DNA from 4 places in the Pseudofrankia sp. DC12 genome. Region 1 is predicted to be linked to each of the others. Evidence: predicted binding sites of a transcription regulator. Region 1 holds the regulator's gene; each other region holds the start of a gene.
The links. The regulator LexA, encoded in region 1, represses DNA repair genes until DNA is damaged. The targets are predictions, from matches to a motif close to CGAACNNNNGTTCG.
Positions count from the first base shown of each region.

Region 1 (5,234 bases):
GCGCTGTCCAGAGCGCCGAGATCGGGACGGCCCGCAGGCGCGGGCCGAAGCGCAGGACCTCCGGACCGGCGTAGAGGACGTATCCGGCGTGAAAGCGGCCGCCGATCTGGTCGGCCAGCCGGCGCAGTCCGCGGAAGTCGTCCGTGCGTACCGTCTCGGCTGCCTTCACCTCGACCCCGACGATCTCCCCGGACGCCCGCTCGAGCACCGCGTCGACCTCGTTGCGGTCCCGGTCCCGGTAGTGGAAGAGCGAGACCGGCTCCTGGGCCCAGGTCAGCTGCCGGGCCAGCTCGCCCAGGACGAAGTTCTCGATCAGCGGGCCGACGTTCGCCGTCGGGTGGGACGCCCGGCGCGGCGACATACCGGTCAGGTGCCCCGCGAGGCCGGAGTCGACAAATATGATCTTCGGTGTCGCGACGGCGCGCGTGGTCAGATTGCTCGACCAGGCCGGAATTCGCTGGACGACGTAGGAGAGTTCCAGCGCGGCAAGGTGCCTGCGGACGGTGGTGGCCGGCACCGCGAGGTCATTGCCTAGCCGGTTCGGAACCAGAAGACCACCCGCCGTCGCCGCCAGCGCCTGAACAAGCTGGCGCAGTTCCACCGTTCGTTCGATCTCGGAAATCTGGCGAATATCGCGTTCGATGAGGTCCGAGATGTACGACTCGAAGAACCGGGCCCGCCGGCGCAGGTCCTCGCGGCGCACGGCCTCGGGGTAACCGCCGCGCAGCGCCCGCTCGACGTAGTCGTTCCGATCAAGGGTGCCGTGGGCAAGCCATGGCTCGTCCTGCGAGAAGACGGCATCGACGAACGCGTCGGGGCCGCCGTCGATCTCGCCCTGGGCAAGCGGCCATAGCTCCACGGTCTCCGACCGGCCCGGCAGGATATCCGGAATGCCCTTCATTCCCCACAGGCGCGCGGAGCCGGTGAGCAGGTAGCGCCCGGGACGGGGGTCGCGGTCCACCTTCGACTTGATCGCGAGCAGAAGATCCGGGGCTCGCTGGATCTCATCGATCATCAGCAGCCCGTCCGCGTTGACGAAGCCAACAGGGTCCGCCAGGGCCGCGGCCCGCACCGCGTCATCGTCCAGGTAGTAGGTTCTCGCCTCGCCGTGCGCCTCGACGGCGAGGCGCGCGAGCGTGCTCTTTCCGACCTGGCGCGCACCGGTCACGACGACGACCCGCGTATCCGCCAGCGCGGCGGACACCAACGCCTCCGCGTGCCTCGGGAAGAGCTCAATTCTCAGCTGCGACACCGCCACCACCGCCGTCCCTCACCGCCAGGCCGCCGGTCGATTCTCTCATGATCGACGGTCGATCTGCCGTCATGGTCACGGTCGATCTGCCGTCATGATCACGGTCAGTCTGCCGGCCTGGTCGCGGTGGATCCGGCGCGCCGATCGGAGACGGGCGCCGGCTGGTCTGGGCAGGCCGCAGACGAACAAGGGCGAGGCGTCGGGCCGGCGGAGCGCCTGGCCGACGCGGCTGCCGGCGGTGGTGCGCCGGGCGGAAGGACCTCTGCTGAGCGGAGCGTCCGGTCGGCGGCCCACCTGGCGGGCAGTGTGCCCGGACGACGTGCCGTCTGGCGGCGGAGCGCCCGGTCGGCGCGCGCCAGCGCCGTTCCGGACGCTCCTTCGCGCCCGCGGCGGGCCTAGACCCGCCGCATCACCGCCACGACGCGGCCGAGGATGGTGGCGTCGTCGCCCGCGATGTCGTGGAACGCGGGGTTCTCCGGCTGCAGCCAGACATGGCCGTCGTCGTGGCGGCGGAAGCGCTTGACGGTCGCCTCGCCGTCGATCATCGCGGCGACGATCTCGCCGTTCTCGGCCACCGGCTGCTGGCGGACGGCGACCAGGTCCCCGTCGCAGATCGCCGCGTTGATCATCGACTCACCGACGACGCGCAGCAGGAACAGCGTGCCCTCGCCCACGATCTCCCGGGGCAGCGGCAGCACGTCCTCGACGGCCTGCTCGGCCAGGATCGGCCCACCGGCCGCGATCCGCCCGACCAACGGCAGGTAGGCCGTGGCCGCCGCCAGCTGGACGTTCTCGTCGTCGTCGGCGCGCACGCCGTCGTCCGGGCCGAGGGTGTGGACCCGCAGGGGGGCTCGGCCCCGGCCCGCGGCCACGGCGGGCCGGGTCTTCGGCAGCGGCCGGATCGGCGGCTCGCCCTCGGAGGTGACGACCTCGATCGCCCGCGGCCGGTTCGGGTCGCGGCGCAGGAAACCCTTGTCCTCCAGCATCTTCAGCTGGTGCGCGACGCTGGACGTGCTGGTCAGCCCGACTGCTTCGCCGATCTCCCGGACACTCGGCGGGTAGCCGCGGCGCTCGACGGCATCACGGATCACCTCGAGAACCTTGCGTTGCCGGGTCGTGAGACCCTGCTCGTCGACGGGGCCGTCGGGGAAGTCGCGCACGGTCCCGCCGGCCTCACCGCGTCCGGCGGACGGGCGACCGGCTCTGCGCGGTCCCCTTCCCTGCGTGGTCATGGCGTTGGCACTCCTAGCCTCGAGGTCATGGCGACCGTTCTCCTTCGTCGAGCTCGTCGAGCGAGGCTCGACATCGGGGACCCGGAGCGCCTCCCGGCGTGTCCGGATCGAACGCCCGCCGGGGGCGGGCCGTCGGCACCTGGGCCGGCGAGCCCGACCAGAACGGGCGCCGCAGGCTTCGGCGCCGCGGCCCGGCCGCGCCACCACACCAGACCGGCGGCCGGCGCCCCCGACCGTCGAGGATCTCCGGGGAGGCATCTGGGTGGAGCTGGGCGGATCGGTGCTGCTGCGCGCGTCATGCCTGATCGTGATGACCGTAGCCGGACGACGTCGGAATCTCAAACACGCGTTCGAGCGTGTCCGCGTGGCTTGCCGGGCTTATGCGTGTAAGAATCGACCATCAGTTCGAATCGCACCCTGCCCCAGTACCGGCCACCGCCGCATGTCGACCTTGGGTTAGCGTCGTCGGTGGTCCGCGATGTCTGCCCGGGGAACATCTCCCCGGACCCCCGAGTTGGTTGAGCTTCGCTCGACGAGCGCAGCCGGGTCGCTGGCCCGGCCGCTAGGAGGTTGGCATGACGAACCCGCGTGGGGCCACGACGATCCAGGGGCGCCCTGCCCCGGTAGGTCCCGACGGCGCCCAAGTAATCAGTCTTCCCGTCCCGACGCGTCGGCGCCCTGGCCGCGTGCCCGCGCCGGCGGCACTGGTACAGAGCCCGCTGGCGCGTGCGGCGGCGGCCGAGCACCCCGTGGCCGGCGTCCGGCCGCCGCGCCGCCGGGCTGGCGGCAAGTCCCAGGCCACGCCCGCGCTGCGGCTCACCAGCCGCGGTCGCGTCGTGGCCGCCTTCGTCCTTGGCCTGGCGCTCTGGGGCGCCGCGAGCGCCGGCTGGCTCGGCGTCACCTGGCTCCTCGCCGTTTCCGGCCACTGACCTAAGCCGCTCGCAAGCCCGTGCCTCACGCCCCCTGTCGGGCTCGGGGGCGAGGCGGGCTTGTGGTCGTGGCCTGGTCAAGCCAGCCGGTCCATCCGGCTTCCGTGGAGCTGCCGCGGGCCGGGAGAGCCACTCCGTGCCGCCCGCGCCCGCCCCGGCACCGCTGGCAGCCCAGACCCTCAGCGGTCGTGACCTCGCCACGCGTGATACCCGACGGTCATCCCTGGTGATGGTGTTTCATGGCGCGTCCGCGTCCGCGACCAGGACGTAGGACTGGATGCTGGTGGGCGCGGTGGATCTTTGCGTTCCGCGGGGGCGTGAGGCGTGATCATTGCCGGCTTCCGCCCCGTCCGCTCTTCCGTGCTGGTGGGGCGCCGCGTCCGCGAACCCTCGAAGGCGATCGGTGGTCCCGTCGTCGGGGCGGCGTCGGCTGCGTCCTGACCTGCGGGAAGCAGCGAGGACGAGCACCTGCGCCGGTCGCGTCCGCCGTTTCCGGCGACGGTGGGATCCGACACGCGAGGGGGGCATGCACACCGACGAACCGGGCATGCGCTAGTCTGGCGGCACAACATCTGGTAGTTACACACCTGTAAGTCATCCACTGGTAGTTTTTGAAGGGTGCCACGTCTGACGGTGTGGACAGGCTGGTGGAGGGCGTGGAGGTGTGCTTGCCGTCCCCGGTGACGCGCGGTCGCGTGCCCGCCGGTGCTACGGGGCGCTGTCGCCATGCCCTGCGCCAGCCATGCCCTGAGCGGGCGCGAGAGCCCAGGTCGATGATTGCCACGCGCTCGTGCGGGCGGCCCCGCCTCGACGAGCGTGGAGAAGGGAGGAGCCGTGCGGTGTCCGTTCTGCCGGCATCCCGACAGCCGAGTGGTCGACAGCCGGGAGGCCGAGGAAGGCGCGGCCATCCGGCGGCGACGGGCATGCCCGTCCTGTGGCCGGCGTTTCACGACGATGGAGGAAGCATCGCTGCGGGTTCGCAAGCGCAGTGGGGCCGCCGAGCCGTTCAGCCGGGCCAAGGTGGTCGCCGGGGCTCGTAAGGCGTGCCAGGGCAGGCCGGTGAGTGCCGAGGACCTCGCGATCCTGGCCCAGCGGGTCGAGGACACCGTTCGCTCGTCGGGCGCGGCCGAGGTCGCGGCCGAGGACGTGGGCCGGGCGATCCTGGGTCCGCTGCGAGAGCTCGACGAGGTCGCCTACCTGCGGTTCGCGTCGGTCTATCTGGCGTTCGAGTCGCTCGCCGACTTCGAGCGGGCGATCTCCGAGCTGCGGGCCGACCCGGCGGCGCCAGCGAGCCCGGCCGCGCTGGCCGACGAGCTGGACGTGGCCCTGTCGCCCGCGGCGGGCCCCGGCCGGCCGTAACGCCCGCGGCGGGCCTGGCTCGCCGCGGTCGCACCGACGCGACGCCGTCGGTCACACCCGTCACGACGCGCCTCCGCCAACGGTGGCGCGCGGAGTTCTGACGCGCGGAAACGCGAGCGCGTAGCAGGTCCACAACATCATCAGGGCCTTCAGGGGGACGAGGAGCTTGTGCCCTCCGAAGGCCAGCAAGCGGGTCGTGAGGCCGTCGGTCTATTCGGCACGCCCGCGTTCGGCGCAGCGCACGAGACGAGCTGAGGAGTGTCATGACGGAGACCCGCGGCGCGAAGCAGAAGGCCAGCTCCAACGGAAAGGCCGCCTCGACCGCCGGGAGGCCCGCCTCGGCGCCGGCACCCGCCGCGAACGAGGCCGCCACCGAGGACACGGTCGCCGGCGGTGGCAAGCCCGCCGCGGATGCAGGCAAGGCAGCCGGGTCCGGCAAGGCCGCCACCCTCAAGGGCGCGG
Region 1 covers NZ_KQ031391.1:1,753,009-1,758,242, reverse strand. Annotated here, with positions in the region: gene FRADC12_RS07075 (ATP-binding protein) at 1-1,252, opposite strand, end outside; gene lexA (transcriptional repressor LexA) at 1,648-2,484, opposite strand; gene FRADC12_RS07065 (hypothetical protein) at 3,060-3,413, shown strand; gene nrdR (transcriptional regulator NrdR) at 4,230-4,772, shown strand; gene FRADC12_RS32920 (vitamin B12-dependent ribonucleotide reductase) at 5,036-5,234, shown strand, end outside.

Region 2 (5,234 bases), 4.2 Mb from region 1:
CGGGCAGTGCACAGCCAGCATCCGCACGGGCATGACTACGCGGCCCCCTCGACGACGCGCAGCCCTCGGGCCACGCTGGCTCCCGGCTCGGCGCCCACGCGCGGCCCGGCGGCACCATCCAGCCCGGCGACCGTCAGCCCGGCGACCGCGGCATCCGCTTCCAGGTCCTGACCGATGACGTTCTCCCGTCCGGTGGCGGGGCTCAGGCCGGCGGCATCGTCGAGCTCGATGACGGGGTCGTGCCCGGCGACGGTGAGCCAGCCATGGCGGGTACGACTGGCCGCGCCCCGGCCGGACACCTGGACCAGCAGCCGGGCACCACGCAGGTGCCCATGGCCCTGGCCGAGGCCGTGGAAGGACCGTTCCGCCGCAGTCAGGCGCAGCTCCGCGCCCTCCCAGCCGGCACCGACCGGGAGCAGCAGGCAGCCCCGCTCACGAGCACGGGCCGCGAGCCGCCGGGCCGAGCCGGCCGTCCGCTCCCCCGCCGGCGGACGGACCGCCACCACATCCAGGGCATCGATCAGGGCCGCGGTGACCACGGGCCAGCGCGGGCCCGGCTCGGGTACCAGAACCAAACGGTCCAGCGCGATCCCGGCCTCGGCCGCGGCGAGCAGGCCCAGCGCCGGGTAGCCGACCACCGCGCACCACGCTCCGGCCCGGGACGGCTCGGCGAGCACGGCGAGCAGCAGCGCTGCCGACCCCTCGACGGCCACCGTCGTCCCCCGCGCCAGCGCCCTCCGGGGCAGCAGCCCGGCCAGCGCCGCCGGCACCGGCAGCAGCCGGCCATGATCACCGAGACCAGGCGGGCCGGCCGGGCCGTCATGGGCGATCTCCCGCAGCTCCCGCAGGTCCCGCAGGTCCCGCAGCGCGGCCAGCACCGGCTCCGGACGGCCGGTGGGCCGCCTTGCCGGGTGGGCGTCACGGGACTGCACGTCACGGGACTGCACATCACGGGACTGCGGGAAGTCGCGCGCGCGGACCGGGTGCACGGCTAGTCCGTCCCGGAACGCGCCACCGGCGCCGCCCCGATGAGCGTCGGCTGAGACGGCAGGCCCAGGACCTCCTCGACCACGCCGAGGAAGATCTCCACCTGCCGGACGAGGTCGTCGGCCTCGCGGGTGGACACGACGGACAGCCCGGTCTCGGCCGCGGCCCGCCGGGGCGCGCCCGCGGCGAAGAAGTCGGCCCACTCGCCGAGCTCCGGGGTGACCTGGGCCAGCAGACGCCAGGCACTCACCGGCCGGCCGCGCCGGCCCGGCCGAGGCCTGGCCCGGGCCGCCAGCACCGCCGCGGCCACCCGCAGCGCGGCGAGGTGCGCGAGCGCGTACCGCTCCCCCGCCGGGTGGGCGAACGCCGCCTCGGCCAGCCCGTGCCGGGCCGCCGCGAGCAGGTCGTCCCGGGAGCGCCGCGGCATCCCGGCCGCCGGGACCTCGGCCCGCTGGTCGACCGACGCGACCTGTCGTACCCCGTTGGCAGACTGCGGGGGCCGCGGCCGGACGGGATGCAGGGCGGGTTGCGGGCACACGGGTGGGCGCCCGGCCTGCTGTGGCACGGACGACTGCTGGTGCCGTGTTGGCTGGCTGGTCATCTCCACCCTCCCGGTGTCCACCCGCCGGCTGGTCGCCGGTTGTAGTCGCCGGCCCGCCCGGCACTTGTTCTAACGACGCCGCATTCGAACGACGCTGATTCGAACACAGGTTCGAACAAGCACGACGGTAGCCCGGCCGAGAGGAGGCGTCAATGTCGCTGGAGGAGGCGTCGCCAGGAGGTGCGCACGGCCGGCCGACGCGCGCCGCCGGGCGGCCGACGGTGACCGTCGACCTGTGGCGGGTACCGACCCGGCGGATCGGCGGGGCGCTCGGCCGGATGGCCCTGGACCGGGCTCGGCTGCGCCGCGTGGACGGACTCACGTTCGCCAGGCTGGTCGGCACCGGCACCCCCGGCGCCTTCGCGCCCCGGGACGCCGAGCCACGCCGCTGGGGACTGGTCGCGGTCTGGGACAGCCCGGCCGCCGCCCGGGCGTTCGAAGACTCCCCTGTCGCCCGTTCCTGGGCGCGGATCGCCGACGAGCACTTTCACGTCGGGCTACGCCCGCACGCCTGGCGCGGCCGCTGGTCGGGCCGTGAGCCCTTCGGCCCGTCGCCAGCGGAAAACCCCGCGGCGGCGAGCCCGGCGGCCTCGGGCCGACCCGCCGTCCATGATCGCGACTTCGACCCTCGGGTGGTCGCAGCCGCGGCCGCTTCGCAACCGCCGGAGGGCGCAGACGGCGATCACGTAGACGGGCCGACCTTGGCAGCCCCGGCCCTGGCAGGCAGCGAGTCCGCGGACGGAGAGACGGCCGGCACAGCGCCCCCGCCCCGGGGAGCGGTGGCGCCGGGGCTGGTGGCGGTGCTGACCAGGGCCCGGCTCGCACCCCGGCATGCGGTCGCGTTCTGGCGGGCCGCGCCCCCGGTCGCCGCCGACCTCGCCGCGCTGGCCGGCGCCCCCACAAACGCGGGCACCCCAGCGGCCGGCGTCCCCGGCGAGGCTGGCCCCACCGCTCTTCCCCGCACGCCCCACGGCCTGGCGGGGCCGACGCTCGCGATCGGGATCGGGGAGGCGCCGATCGGGCTGCAGGGCACGTTCAGCGTCTGGCCGAGCCTCGCCGCCGTCCGCGCGTTCGCCTACCAGCGGCCCGCGCATGCCGCCGTCGTCCGCCGCACCGGCGAGGTCGGTTGGTACGCCGAGGAGTTGTTCGCCCGGTTCGCGGTCCTCGCCGGCCATGGCACCGTCGACGGCCGGGATCCGCTGCGTCCCGACGGCTCCAGGACGGCGCGATGACACACCGTGTCCCCTATGGGAGAGTTGCTCGGTCGCCGGGCACGCGGCGAGAGTGCCGGGTTATCGTCGACCTCCCGACCGCCGTCCACTCACTGCGAGGCAGGCCTTGGCGAGTGCCGACATCAGGCTGGTGCGCTGGACGCCCGCCCGGATGCGTGCCCGCCTCGGTGAGGTGATCGCCGTCTACAAGGCGGCGTTCCTGGACGTCCACGAGATGGATCCGGTCCGCGCCGCCCGTGACCGGATGACGCACGCCCGCCGGCACACCGAGCGGCGCGACCTGCGCGCGGTCGCCGCGCTGACCTCCGACGACACCCTGGTCGGCGTCACCTACGCGATGCCCGGCCGGCAGGGGCAGTGGTGGCACGACGTGGTGGCCACCGCGCTGTCGCCCGCCGCCTCGGTGCACTGGCTGGAGGACTGCCTCGAGATCGTCGAGCTGCACGTCCTGCCGGAGTACCAGGGCCAGGGCATCGGCCGGGGCCTGCTGCGCGAACTGCTGCGCGACGTGCCCTACCGCACCGCCGCGCTGTCCGCGCTGGAGCTGCCGGACAGCCGGGCCCGCCGGCTCTATGCCAGCGAGGGGTTCGTCCCGTTGCTGTCGAACTTCCATTTTCCGGGCAGCTACACCGCCTACGCCGTGCTCGGCAAGGAGCTGCCGCCACCCGGACCACGGCACCGCCGCGGCGCGATGGCCGCCCGGTTCGGCCGGCCCGCCCGAGCGCTGTAGACCTCCGAGACGTGCGTCTCGGCCCGGGCCCGTTCGGTGGTCCTCCAGCTGGCTCGCCCGGTGGTGGCCGCGCGGACCACGTCGATGACAGGAAGGTCGATGACAGGAAGAAGGCCAGCGGCGCCCAGGCCACGGACGGCCGGCGCCCGAGCGTCAACCACACGGGCGTACCGAAGGGGCGAGCTACCGCGACGAGCTCCCGCCCCCGGCGCAGCACAGCCGGGGGCCGCCCGGGCGGGCCGGTAGCGGGCGCGCTGCCCTGGCTCGCGGCCGCGGCGGTCGTCGCCGTGCAGATCCCGTACCCACTGCTCGCGGCGGGCGGGTCCGGCCGGGCCTGGCTGACGGCCGCCCAGGTGCTCGCGTTCTTCACCGCCTCGGCGAGCCACGCCGCGCGCCGACGCGGCTGGGGTTTCACCGCGCGCTACCTCACCCTCGCGGTCGCGTTGGGGCTTCTCGTCGAGGCGGCCGGGCTGCGCACCGGCTGGCCGTTCGGGCGCTATGCCTACACCGACGGGCTCGGGCCCGAGATCGTCGGCGTGCCCGTGATCATCCCGTTGGCCTGGTCGATGATGGCCTACCCCGCCCTGCTGTTCGGCCGTCACGCGGCCACGGCGGTCTCGGGGACGGGCGTGGCGGTCAGGGCGGTAACCGCGCTTGTGGGCGGGATGCTGCTGGCCGGCTGGGACCTGTTCCTCGACCCGAGGATGATCGCCGAGGGCTTCTGGGCCTGGGCTCCCAACGACGGCCCCGCCGTCAACGGCATCCCGCTGACCAACACGGCCGGCTGGCTGGTCGTCGGCGCCCTCCTCGTCGCCGTGGTGGACCGCGTCCCGGGCCCTACCCGCGGCCGCGGGACCGCGGGTGGGGCCATCGACGTCGAGCACGCGGGCGCCGCGGGCCCGCCAGCGGCCGGCTGGCCCGCGGGCGACGGAGTACCGCTGCTTCTCGTCTGCTGGACGTATGGGTCCTGGCTGCTGGCCTGTGTCGCGTTCTTCGGGCAGCCCCTGGTGGCCCTGACCGGCGGGGTCGGCATGGGGCTGCCGCTCCTGCTCGCCGCCGTGGGCGGGTCGCGACGGTGGCGGACCCGGGCCCGGGCGGCCGCACCCGCCAGGCCGCAGGCCCGTCAAGAACTCCCGGACGCGACCAGCCCGGACCCACCGCGGTGACCAAGGCGCCGAGGACCGCCGCGTCGAGGAAGGCCCGGCTGGTGGCTACGGCTGCCCGCGGCGCGGTCTGGTCCGGCTCGGCCGGGGCGGCGCTGGTCGCGGTACACGCGACCGTCAACGCCCGGTTGTGGCTGCGGCCGCCACCGTCACGGCCGGTCACCGAACGGGTGAGCGTGCTGCTGCCGGCCCGCGACGAGGCCGAGCGGATCGGTCCCTGCCTCATGGCCGTGCTCGCCTCGACCGACGTCCCGAACCTCGAGGTCCTCGTCCACGACGACGCCTCCCACGACGCGACCGGCGCGATCGCGCAGGAACTCGCCGTCGCGGACCCCCGGGTCGTCCTCCAGCGCGGGGACGGGCCGCCGGCGGGCTGGCTCGGCAAGCCGCACGCCTGCGCCCAGGCCGCCGCGGCGGCCACCGGTGACGTGCTGGTGTTCGTCGACGCGGACGTGACGCTCGAACCGGACGCGCTGGCCCGCACGGTCGCGCTGCTGCGCGACACCGGGCTCGACCTGGTC
Region 2 covers NZ_KQ031391.1:5,906,202-5,911,435, reverse strand. Annotated here, with positions in the region: gene FRADC12_RS23825 (DNA polymerase Y family protein) at 1-33, opposite strand, end outside; gene imuA' (DnaE2-dependent mutagenesis accessory factor ImuA') at 36-989, opposite strand; gene FRADC12_RS23815 (SAV_6107 family HEPN domain-containing protein) at 992-1,588, opposite strand; gene FRADC12_RS32495 (hypothetical protein) at 1,741-2,820, shown strand; gene FRADC12_RS23805 (GNAT family N-acetyltransferase) at 2,927-3,550, shown strand; gene FRADC12_RS23800 (carotenoid biosynthesis protein) at 3,562-4,716, shown strand; gene FRADC12_RS23795 (glycosyltransferase family 2 protein) at 4,758-5,234, shown strand, end outside.
Region 2: the regulator LexA is predicted to act here: its motif matches at 1,689-1,702, upstream of FRADC12_RS23815 (SAV_6107 family HEPN domain-containing protein).

Region 3 (5,234 bases), 1.7 Mb from region 1:
GCGGCTGTGCGCAAGCCCAAGAAGAAGGTTTGCGTTTTCTGCAAGGACAAGACCGATTACATCGACTACAAGGACACGTCGCTGCTGCGGAAGTTCATCTCCGACCGCGGCAAGATCCGTGCCCGCCGTGTGACCGGCAACTGCAGCCAGCACCAGCGCGACGTCGCGATCGCGGTGAAGAACAGCCGCGAGATGGCGCTGCTGCCCTACACCTCGACCGCTCGCTGAGGAGGGTGACGCCGACATGAAGCTCGTTCTCACCCACGAGGTGCCTGGTCTCGGCAGCCCCGGCGACATCGTCGAGGTCGCCGACGGTTACGGCCGCAACTACCTCGTCCCGAAGCAGTTCGCGATCGTGGCGACTCGCGGTGTCGAGCGCCAGGTCGACCAGATCAAGCGGGCCCGCTCGGCCCGTGAGGTCCGCGACCTCGGCCACGCGCAGGAGATCGCCGAGCAGCTCAAGGCACTGACGGTCACGCTGACGAGCCGCGCGGGCAAGGAGGGCCGGCTCTTCGGCTCGATCACGGCCGGCGACGTCACGGACGCCGTCACGCGGGCTGGCGGCCCGGCGCTGGACAAGCGCAAGGTGCAGCTCACCGCGCCGATCAAATCGCTCGGCCAGCACACCGTCGCGGTGCATCTGCACCCGGAGGTGACCGCCCAGGTCACGGTCCGCGTCTCCGCGGCCTGATCCACGGCTGCGGGTCCCGGGCGAGCTGGCCCGGGACCCGCGCGACGTACTTGCTCTACCACTGCCCGGTGTCCCGACAACCGTCTCGCGCGGTTGTCGGGACACCGGGCAGTGCCGTTCTCGGACCTTCCGCCCGCCCCCCGCCGGCTCATCGTGGCGGACGGTGCCCATGCATGGCCTGTGTTCATCGTCCGGACGATTCATTCTCGGGTTTCGGCCGACTTTTCTCTGTCCACAGGCTGCGAGGGCAGATGCCCAGCACAGCGGGGAAATTTGAACGAAACGTGACTTGGCTGTCCACAGTCCACCGACGGTCGTCCCGAGGCTTTCCCCAGGTACTACCGGCGTTGCCCACAGGTTATCCACACAGGACTGTGGATAACTGTTTGCTGGTCGCGCCTGCCAGCCCCTAAAGTCGGCCTCCGGTCGTACGTACGTTCTCTGTCGCGGGCGGCCCGCGGTCCCATCGCGGGTGCCTCCTTGACAACGGGCTACCGTTCCTCGAACATTTGTTCGAGAGTTGGGTTCGGGTGGTCGGCGATCCGAGTCGACGGCGATCCGAACGGGACGCCCGAGTGACGCGGCGGGTCGCGCCTTCGAGCCTGCGGCTCGGGGCGGTGCGTCAGAGTGGGCCGGCGCGGATGATCGAGGACAGGGGTGAGGCGGGTGACGGTCACCGACATCTCGCGCGGTGGCGGCCAGCCGCTGGAGCTCGACCGGACGCCCCCACACGACATCCCGGCTGAGCAGAGCGTGCTGGGCGGCATGCTGCTGTCGAAGGACGCGATCGCCGACGTCGTCGAGGTTCTGCGGGCGACCGACTTCTACCGTCCGGCACACGCGACCGTGTTCGAGGTCGTCGGCGATCTCTACGGCCGCGGCGAGCCCGCCGACACAGTGAGCGTCGCCGCCGAGCTGGGCCGTCGCGAACTGCTGGAACGGGTCGGTGGCGCCGGCTACCTGCACACCCTGATCTCCAGCGTGCCGACCGCGGCGAACGCCGGCTACTACGCCCATATCGTCGCCGAGAAGGCCGTGCTCCGCCGGCTCGCCGAAGCTGGCACCCGGATCGTCCAGCTCGCCTATGGGCCCGCCCACGATGTCGACGCCCTGGTCGACCGCGCGCAGGCCGCCGTCTACGACGTCACCGAGCGCCGTGGTACCGACGACTACGCGCCCCTCGGCGACCTGCTCAACCCGGCGCTCGAGGAGATCGAGGCGATCGCGGGCCACGACGGCGCCCTCACCGGCGTTCCCACCGGCTTCGCCGACCTCGACGAACTGACGAACGGCCTGCACGGCGGGCAGCTCTGGATCGTCGCCGCTCGGCCCGCGGTCGGTAAGTCGACCCTGGGCCTGGACTTCGCGCGGGCGGCCTCGATCAAGCACGGCCTGGCGTCGGTCATCTTCTCGCTGGAGATGAGCCGCATGGAGATCACGATGCGGCTGCTGTCCGCCGAGGCACGTGTCTCCCTGCAGAACATCCGGACCGGGCGGCTCACCGACGAGGACTGGGCCCGCCTGGCCCGGCGGATGGGTGAGGTGGCCGAGGCGCCGCTGTTCATCGACGACAGCCCGAACCTGACCATGATGGAGATCCGCGCGAAGGCCCGCCGGCTGCGGCAGCGCAACGACCTGCGCCTGATCATCCTCGACTACCTCCAGCTGATGTCCTCGCCGAAGCGGGTGGAGAGCCGTCAGCAGGAGGTCAGCGAGATCTCACGGTCACTCAAGCTGCTCGCCAAGGAGCTGGAGATTCCCGTGGTCGCGATATCCCAGCTGAACCGCGCCTCCGAGCAGCGCGCGGACAAGCGGCCCCAGGTCTCCGACCTTCGCGAGTCCGGATCGCTGGAACAGGACGCCGACGCCGTCATTCTTCTCTACCGCGAGGACACCGTCGAAAAGGAGTCGGCCCGGGCCGGCGAGGCGGACCTCATCATCGCGAAGCACAGAAATGGCCCGACGGGCACGGTGACCGTCGCCTTCCAGGGGCACTACTCCCGCTTCGTCGACATGGCCAACTAGGGTTCCTGCCAGGCGGGCAGGTCGTTCACCCACGCGGCTGATCGCTGGCGCGGGAGGAGGCGGCGGATGGGCACACGGGTGCCGGTGATCGCGCTCACGGGCTACCTGGGCGCGGGCAAGACCACGGTGCTCAACCACCTGCTCCGGGCGCCAGGAGCGCGTATCGGGGTGGTGGTCAACGACTTTGGTGCGATCAACGTCGACGCCGCGCTGATCACGGGTCAGGTGGACGAGCCGGCCGCGATCACGGGCGGCTGCGTGTGCTGCGTGCCGGACACGGACGGCCTGGACGACGCGCTGGAGAAGCTCACCCAGCCTCGGCTGCGGCTGGACGCGGTTCTCGTGGAGGCGAGCGGCGTCGCCGACCCACCGGCCCTGGCCCGGCTCATCCAGTTCAGCGGTGTGCGCCGGATGCGTCCGGGCGGCCTGGTCGACGTGATCGACGCTGGCGCGTACTTCGACACCGTCGACACCGGCGGACCGCCGCCGGCCAGGTTCGCGGCGGCCTCGCTCGTCGTGATCAACAAGACCGACCTCATCCCGGCCGCGCTCCGCGCCGACACGGTGGCTCGGATCGCCGACCGGGTGCACGAGGCGAACCCCCGCGCCCACCTCGTCGACACGTCGCACGGCCGCGTCGACCCGGCTCTCGTGTTCGACGCCGCGAGCACGCATGACCCGGTCGACGAGCTCCCGTTCGCCGCCGCGGCCAGGGAGGACCTCGGCGTCCAGGACCTCGTCGCGCGGAGCCCTGGCTCTCGCGGCCCTGGCGCGCAGCATCATCGGCACGTCCGGGCGGTGACGGTGCCGGCCACCGGCCTGGTGGACCCCGGCCCGCTGGTCGACCTGCTCGAAGACCCACCCGCGGGGGCCTACCGTCTCAAGGGCACCGTGACGGTGGATACCGGGCGAGGCCCGCGTGGCTTCGTGGTCAACATCGTCGGGCCGCAGATTCACGTCGCGGCAAGGCCAGCGGCAGGCGGCCCCGACGGGCTGGTCGCGATCGGCCTGCACCTCGACCAGGTCGCCGCCCGGGCCCGCCTTGAGGCCGCCCTGCGGCCCTGCGGCGGCCGGCCGGCCGCGGACGGCGTGCGTCGCCTCACCCGCTACCGCCGCCTTAGCGGCTGACGACGGGTTTGACCGTGGTTTTCGGCCACCTCTGAGCCTCGCGGGGGTGACCGCTCGGTGCCGGGACAGGGCGTCATGGCGTGGCGTCGCCGGCGCGGAAGGTGTTGGTTGGTCACGGTCGCCGCCCGGCGCCAGTAGACGTCCACGGCGAAAGGTCAGCACTGTGCTTGAGACGGACCGGCTGTTGCTCCGCCCGCTGCGGCTGGCCGACGTCGACGACTTCGTGGCCCTGCACTCCGACGACCGGGTGAACCGTTTCGTCGGCTCCTACACGCGGGACCAGGCGCTGGCCCGGCTGGGGACCGTCGAGCAGCAGTGGGAACAGCGGGGGCACGGACTGTTCGCCGTTCTGGACAGGACCACGGGCGAGTTCGTCGGCCGGGTCGGGCCGCAGTTCTGGGACCAGTTCGGCGAGGTCGAGATCGCGTGGACGCTGCGCGCCGAGAGGTGGGGCCAGGGCCTCGCCACCGAGGCGGCCCGAGCCTGCGTCGACTGGGCGTTCGAGCACCTTGACGAGCATTGTCTGGTTGCCTACATCCACCCCGAGAACGCGGCCTCGCACCGCGTCGCGCAGCGGTTGGGCTTCACCGTCCTGCGTGCGGACGTCCTGTTCGACAAGCCGGTAGTCGTCTATGCCCTGAACCGGCCGGCTCCTCGCGCCTGACGGTACGTGCGATCGGGCCGTCAGCCGACTCGCGCCTGCCACCGGCCGTTTGGGTCGTGCCGCGCGTTCCGCGGAACGCCAAGGTCGTTGACGGCGTCTGCCGGTGGCTCGCGGGCCGAGGGAGAGGGCGCAGCTGAACTCGCCCGCCGAGGTCCGCGCCGGGCTGATCGACTTCAGGTCCGGGGCGCCGTCGTGGGCAGCCGCTGCCCGACAAGGAAGACGATCTCCACGTTCCGCGGGGCGCGGTGATCGTCGTGCGCGACTTACTCGGCCGGGGTGGTCGGAGGGGCGGGGTCGGCAGGAGGAGGGACGACCCAGGGCACGCCGGGGGTGCGCGGCTGGTTGGGGATGCCCTCGGCCTCGGGGTGGGCGGCCGGCTGGCTGGGTGGCGCCGGTGGCGGCGGACCATAGCCCGGGTAGCCGGGATGAGGAGGGTAACCAGGTTGCTGGCCGTAGCCCGGCGGGCGGTAGGCGGGGTGGCCGTAGGCCGGCTGGTTCGCGCCGGGGTAGCCCTGCTGCAGCGCTCCCGGATAGCCCGGCTGCTGGCCGGCCGCGACGCCCGGTCCCGTCGGCCGGCCCGGACCGCGTCCGGGGAAGCGGCTGCGCAGCAGTCGGTTGAGCCACCAGGCCAGCGCGAGTGACGCGAGCATGCCGACAAACGGTCCAGCCTGGTGGTGCCGGTCCCCGCTCTTCGTCCGTGCGCCCGCGGCGAGCAGGTAGATCGTC
Region 3 covers NZ_KQ031391.1:3,446,830-3,452,063, forward strand. Annotated here, with positions in the region: gene rpsR (30S ribosomal protein S18) at 1-228, shown strand, start outside; gene rplI (50S ribosomal protein L9) at 245-691, shown strand; gene dnaB (replicative DNA helicase) at 1,358-2,716, shown strand; gene FRADC12_RS13645 (CobW family GTP-binding protein) at 2,783-3,844, shown strand; gene FRADC12_RS13650 (GNAT family N-acetyltransferase) at 4,008-4,508, shown strand; gene FRADC12_RS13655 (hypothetical protein) at 4,772-5,234, opposite strand, start outside.
Region 3: the regulator LexA is predicted to act here: its motif matches at 1,194-1,207, upstream of dnaB (replicative DNA helicase).

Region 4 (5,234 bases), 2.6 Mb from region 1:
GGCCCGCGTGACGCCGACGTAGGCCAGCCGGCGCTCCTCTTCCATCTGGGTCGGGTCACCGAGGGTGCGCATGTGGGGGAAGATGCCGTCCTCCAGCCCGGTGAGGAACACCACCGGGAACTCGAGACCCTTCGCGCTGTGCAGCGTCATCAGGGTGACGACGCCGTCTGAGCCGTCGTCGGACGGGATCTGGTCGGCGTCGGCGACCAGCGAGACCTGCTCCAGGAAACCCGCGAGCGTGCCTTCGGGGAACCGCTCGGTGTACTCCCGGACGACCTCCACCAGTTCCTGGAGGTTCTCCACCCGGCCCTGCGACTCGATCGTGTCCTCGGCGACGAGCTCGGCGAGGTAGCCGGTGCGTTCGAGCACGGCTTCGATCGTCTCGACGGGGTCGCCCGCGGCGGTCTCGCGCAGCTCGGCGAGCAGCGTCGCGAACTCACGGACCGCCTTGGCCGACCGGGTGGCCAGGCCCGGCACGTCGTCGACCCGGGCAAGCGAGTCCGCGAAGCCGATCCGCTCCCGCTCGGCGAACGCGGCGAGCATCGCCTCGGCCCGGTCGCCGATGCCGCGCCGCGGGGTGTTGAGGATCCGGCGCAGGTTGACCGTGTCTGACGGGTTCGCGAGCACGCGCAGGTAGGCGAGCAGGTCGCGGATCTCCTTGCGCTCGTAGAAGCGCACGCCGCCGACGACCTTGTAGGGCAGGCCGACCCGGATGAAGATCTCCTCGAAGACCCGGCTCTGCGCGTTCGTGCGGTAGAAGACGGCGACGTCGGCGGGCCGGGCCAGGTTCTCGTCGGAGAGCCGGTCCACCTCCTCGGCGACGAACGCGGCCTCGTCGTGCTCGTTGTCGGCGACGAAGCCGACGATCTTCTCGCCGTCGCCGGCGTCCGACCAGAGCCGCTTCGGCTTGCGCTGGGTGTTGCGGGCGATGACGGCGTTCGCCGCGGACAGGATGGTCTGGGTGGAGCGGTAGTTCTGCTCCAGCAGCACCGTCTTCGCGCTCGGGAAGTCCTCTTCGAACTCGACGATGTTGCGGATGTCCGCGCCGCGGAACGCGTAGATCGACTGGTCGGCGTCACCGACCACGCACAGCTCCGCCGGGCCGGGCAGCCCAGGGTCGTCCGCGCGCCCAGCCGTCGACCCGCCACCGCCGACCAGCTCCCGGATGAGCACGTACTGGGCGTGGTTGGTGTCCTGGTACTCGTCGACGAGGACGTGGCGGAACCGGCGGTGGTAGTGCTCGGCGACGTCCGGGAACGCCTGCAGCAGGTTCACCGTCGTCATGATCAGGTCGTCGAAGTCCAGCGCGTTCGCCTCGCGCAGCCGGCGCTGGTACAGCGCGTACACCTCGGCGACGGTCCGCTCGGGGTGGCTGGAGGCCTTGGCCTGCGCGGTCTCGTGGTCGACCAGCTCGTTCTTCAGCGTGCTGATCTGGGCGGCGAGGCCGCGGGCCGGGTGGCGTTTCGAGTCGAGGTCGAGGTCGCGGCACACCAGGGTGATCAGCCGCTGGGCGTCGGCGGCGTCGTAGATCGAGAACGAGCTGCCGAACCCGAGCCGCTTCGACTCGTTGCGCAGGATCCGCACGCAGGCCGAGTGGAAGGTGCTGACCCACATGGCCCGCACCCGGCCGCCGACGAGCGCGCCGACCCGCTCCCGCATCTCGTTCGCGGCCTTGTTGGTGAACGTGATCGCGAGGATCTCGCCGGGGTGCACCTGGCGGGCGGCGAGCAGGTAGGCGATCCGGTGGGCGAGCACCCTGGTCTTGCCGGACCCGGCGCCGGCGACGATCAGCAGCGGCGACCCCTCGTGGACCACGGCGGCTCGCTGCTGCGGGTTCAGCCCGGCCAGCAGCTCGTCCGGGTCGAGCCGGGGCGACGGCCGGCGCTCGGGCTGGTGCGCCGCGGCCGACTGCCCGGACCGGGGGGCGCCGGCCAGCACCGCCGGGGCGAACAGGTCGTACGAGTCACGCGGCTCGGACGATGCCCCGCCGGCGCTGGGAACGGTCTCGTCGTCGAAAAGTGTGCTCATCAGTCCTCGATCATACGTTCGAGATGCCGGTTGCCGGAGTGGGGTGCGGTCGGCGTTTCCGGCTCACCGCCACTATGCCTGCCTGGTCCGACATCACCCACAGCGCCGGACCCAATGCTGTCGCGCGCGGTACGGACCATCGAATCCGCCAGGCCGTCGAAATCTGGGCGTGAGGCGGGCGGCTGCCCGCGGAACGTGCCCCACTGGCGGTGAAATGCGGGCATCAGGCCTGACGTCGACGTATCTCGACGCCTGTGTCCGTCGATTTAGGCACGGGCGCCAGTCCTGTTTCTCGGACAAGGTTGGCCTTCTTGGGGATGCGAGGGCGGGCGTGCACCGGGATGCAGGGCGAACCGGCATCAAGCTTTGGCAACGCTTTGACATTGGACATGAACCGCACGACGCACGATCGCGGGCGAGACAACGCGGCTCAGTCAAAGCTGTAGACAATGCGTTCACGCCGGTGCCTGACCCCTGGCAACGCGGAAACGTCTACCCACGCCGACGGCATGGTCCGGCTTCGCCTCGATCGGCGACCACCGCGCAGGAGCGGACGTCCAGCGTCCCCGCGCACGGCAGCGGGCCGCGACGTCACGGTCACGAAGGGGCACAATCGTCGACGGGCGGGACTTTTCCTACGGGCGGGGACGACGCGGCTATGGGGACCTTGCGGCGGGGGCGACGGCCCGACGACCAGAGCTCCTTGGCTGACCCGCTGGCGCGAGACGAGGTCGGGTCAGGCCGGCAGTCCACCACGGGGCCGGCCAGTCCCGCCCGGCGGCGCGCGCGGATGCTGATCGGCGCCGGCCTGGCCGTCGTCCTGGTGGCCGCGACGACGGTCTTCCTCAGGTCGACGGCCGTCGGCGCGCGCTGGGCCTGCGAACGCGCGGGCCTGGCCTGTCCGGTTCCGTTCCGGGTCACCGCGGACACCGAGTCGACAGGCGTGGTCTACGTGGTCAACCGTGCTCTGAAGGCGCTGCCGGCGCCTCCCGGCGGCCGCGATGACTGCCGCGGCCGAGCGAGCTGGGCCGCCTCCCTCGGCGGCGCGGCGGCGAACGCGACCCCGGTGGGCATCAAGGTCGCCGCCGGTCCCTACGCGCCGGTCCAGGTGCTCGGCTTCAGCGTGCACCTGGACCCGCCGCTCGCTGGGCTGATCTCCCAGACGGGCGCAGCGGGACCGCTGCTCACGTGTGCCCATCCTGGCGGCGCGGCACGGGGGAGCGCCCAGTCGGTGCACCTCGACCTGGACCCGGTGGCGCTCGGGGAGCAGCCCGATCCCTCGTTCGCGGGTGGCCCTGCGATCGTCGAAGCCGGCGCGACCAGGTCCTTTCCCGTCACGGCAAGCACGACGCTCTGCCACTGCCGCTGGCGGCTCGAGATCGCCCTTCTGGTCGGCAGGGAGCGGCGGACGGTCACGGTCGGCCCGGACGGGGCTCGCGCCGGCACCGCCGCCGACAATCCCGGCCAGCCGTCGTTCGAGACGGCGGCCAGCCCGCCTGGCAGCCCGTACCGATTCGTCGAGGGAAAGTGGCGCCTGGACACGGCCGCCGACGGGGCCATGATCGGGTCAGGGCTGCCGAACGCGTTCGAGCAGGGCGGCGGGGGTACGCCGACCTGCGCGCCGCTGGCGAGCGCGACCCTGCCGGCGATGTTCGGCGGGTCCGCGCCGGAACCTCTGACCTCGACGCTGGTCGAAAGCACGCCGGCCATCGAGATCGCCGACGACGTAGCCGGGTTGCGGTCGCTGGCCACCTTCTGCCGGTGGCGTGTCGAGGCGCGCGCGCAGGCGGGGCCCGGCTACGTCTCCGTCCAGGCATACGTCCTGCAAAGCGTGTCCGATGCCCGAGCTGAGCTGGCCGGGTGGCTCACGTCGAGCACTGCCCCCTCGTCCACCGCCTGCCTTCCGGTGCTGTGGGATACCACGGCACCTGGAAAGGCGCTTCGAATGACTCCTGTGGCGGGCGTGGGTGACGACGCGGCGGCGGTTCCCGGCGCCCTGTTCGCACGCGCCGGGAACCGGGCCGTCTCGGTCATCGCCTGCCTACCGGCCCCAGTAGGCGCCCCGCTCGACGCGCCGCGCCCACCCGCCGACCCCACCGTCCTGACAGCCCTGGCCCGGACCGCCCTCGCGACCAATTGGTAAACCCGCGCGCCAGCGACTGCCCTCAAGCCCGAACGCGCCCAACCACCGACCCTGAACAGCAACCGGCACCGAGCCGGCGGAGCGACCGAAGCGTCACCAGGACCGGGACGCCCGCAAGATCGCCGTTTCGTTGCGCCACGAACTCGAAGGGAGACGCCGATCTGAGGTAGACGGTGATCATGCCCGGACGGTTCGCCGCCGGGACGGGGCACTGTTCGTCGGTTTCACTCCCGCGATCAGCGACAGGAATGCCAAACGGCTACGCCGCCAGATACGCCGGTGGAGGTTGCATCGGCGCACGGCCGGGACTCTCCAGGACCTGGCAGCGAGAATCAATCCGCTGATCAGGGGTTGGATCAACTACTACGGTGCGTTTACACCGTCTCGGTTGGCTCCGACCCTCCGCCTGATCGACGCCTACCTGGCGCGATGGCTGCAACGCAAATACAGGCGGTTCCGACGGCGGTGGCGCCGGTCGCTACGGTTCCTCGCGGAGGTACGTCGCCGCGACCCGGGACTGTTCGCGCACTGGCAGCAACCGCTGGCGGTCGGTAGGACAGCACGAGCCGGATGAGTCGAGAGGCTCACGTCCGGATCTGTGGGGGCCGGCGGGTGAGACTCCCGCCGGCTACCCGGCGCCCTCCGCTGGTCGTAAATCCGCCCCGACCACAACCACCGCAGGGCTGAAACGGCGATCAACGAACGGCAGCCAGGCCCAGGGAGCGGAACGCACCCAAGATCCCGACCCTGGACGGGCCTGAACCACCGTCGTCCACGCCCACCTCGATCCAGCGTTGGCGAGGGCGCCAAACGCCCGAGCCGGCGTGACGGGCGGCGGGCGCTCCGCGCCCGTTCCGCCCGTCACGCCCTATTCCCATTCGATGGTGCCCGGGGGCTTCGAGGTGATGTCGTAGACGACGCGGTTGATCTGGGGGACCTCGTTGACGACCCGGTTGCTGATGCGTTCCAGCAGGTTGGCCGGCAGCCGGGCCCAGTCCGCGGTCATCGCGTCCTCGCTGGTCACGGCACGCAGGACGATCGGGTGGCCGTAGGTGCGCTCGTC
Region 4 covers NZ_KQ031391.1:4,377,618-4,382,851, forward strand. Annotated here, with positions in the region: gene pcrA (DNA helicase PcrA) at 1-2,028, opposite strand, end outside; gene FRADC12_RS17685 (hypothetical protein) at 2,732-4,171, shown strand; gene FRADC12_RS34980 (group II intron maturase-specific domain-containing protein) at 4,302-4,745, shown strand; gene guaA (glutamine-hydrolyzing GMP synthase) at 5,040-5,234, opposite strand, start outside.
Region 4: the regulator LexA is predicted to act here: its motif matches at 2,036-2,049, upstream of pcrA (DNA helicase PcrA).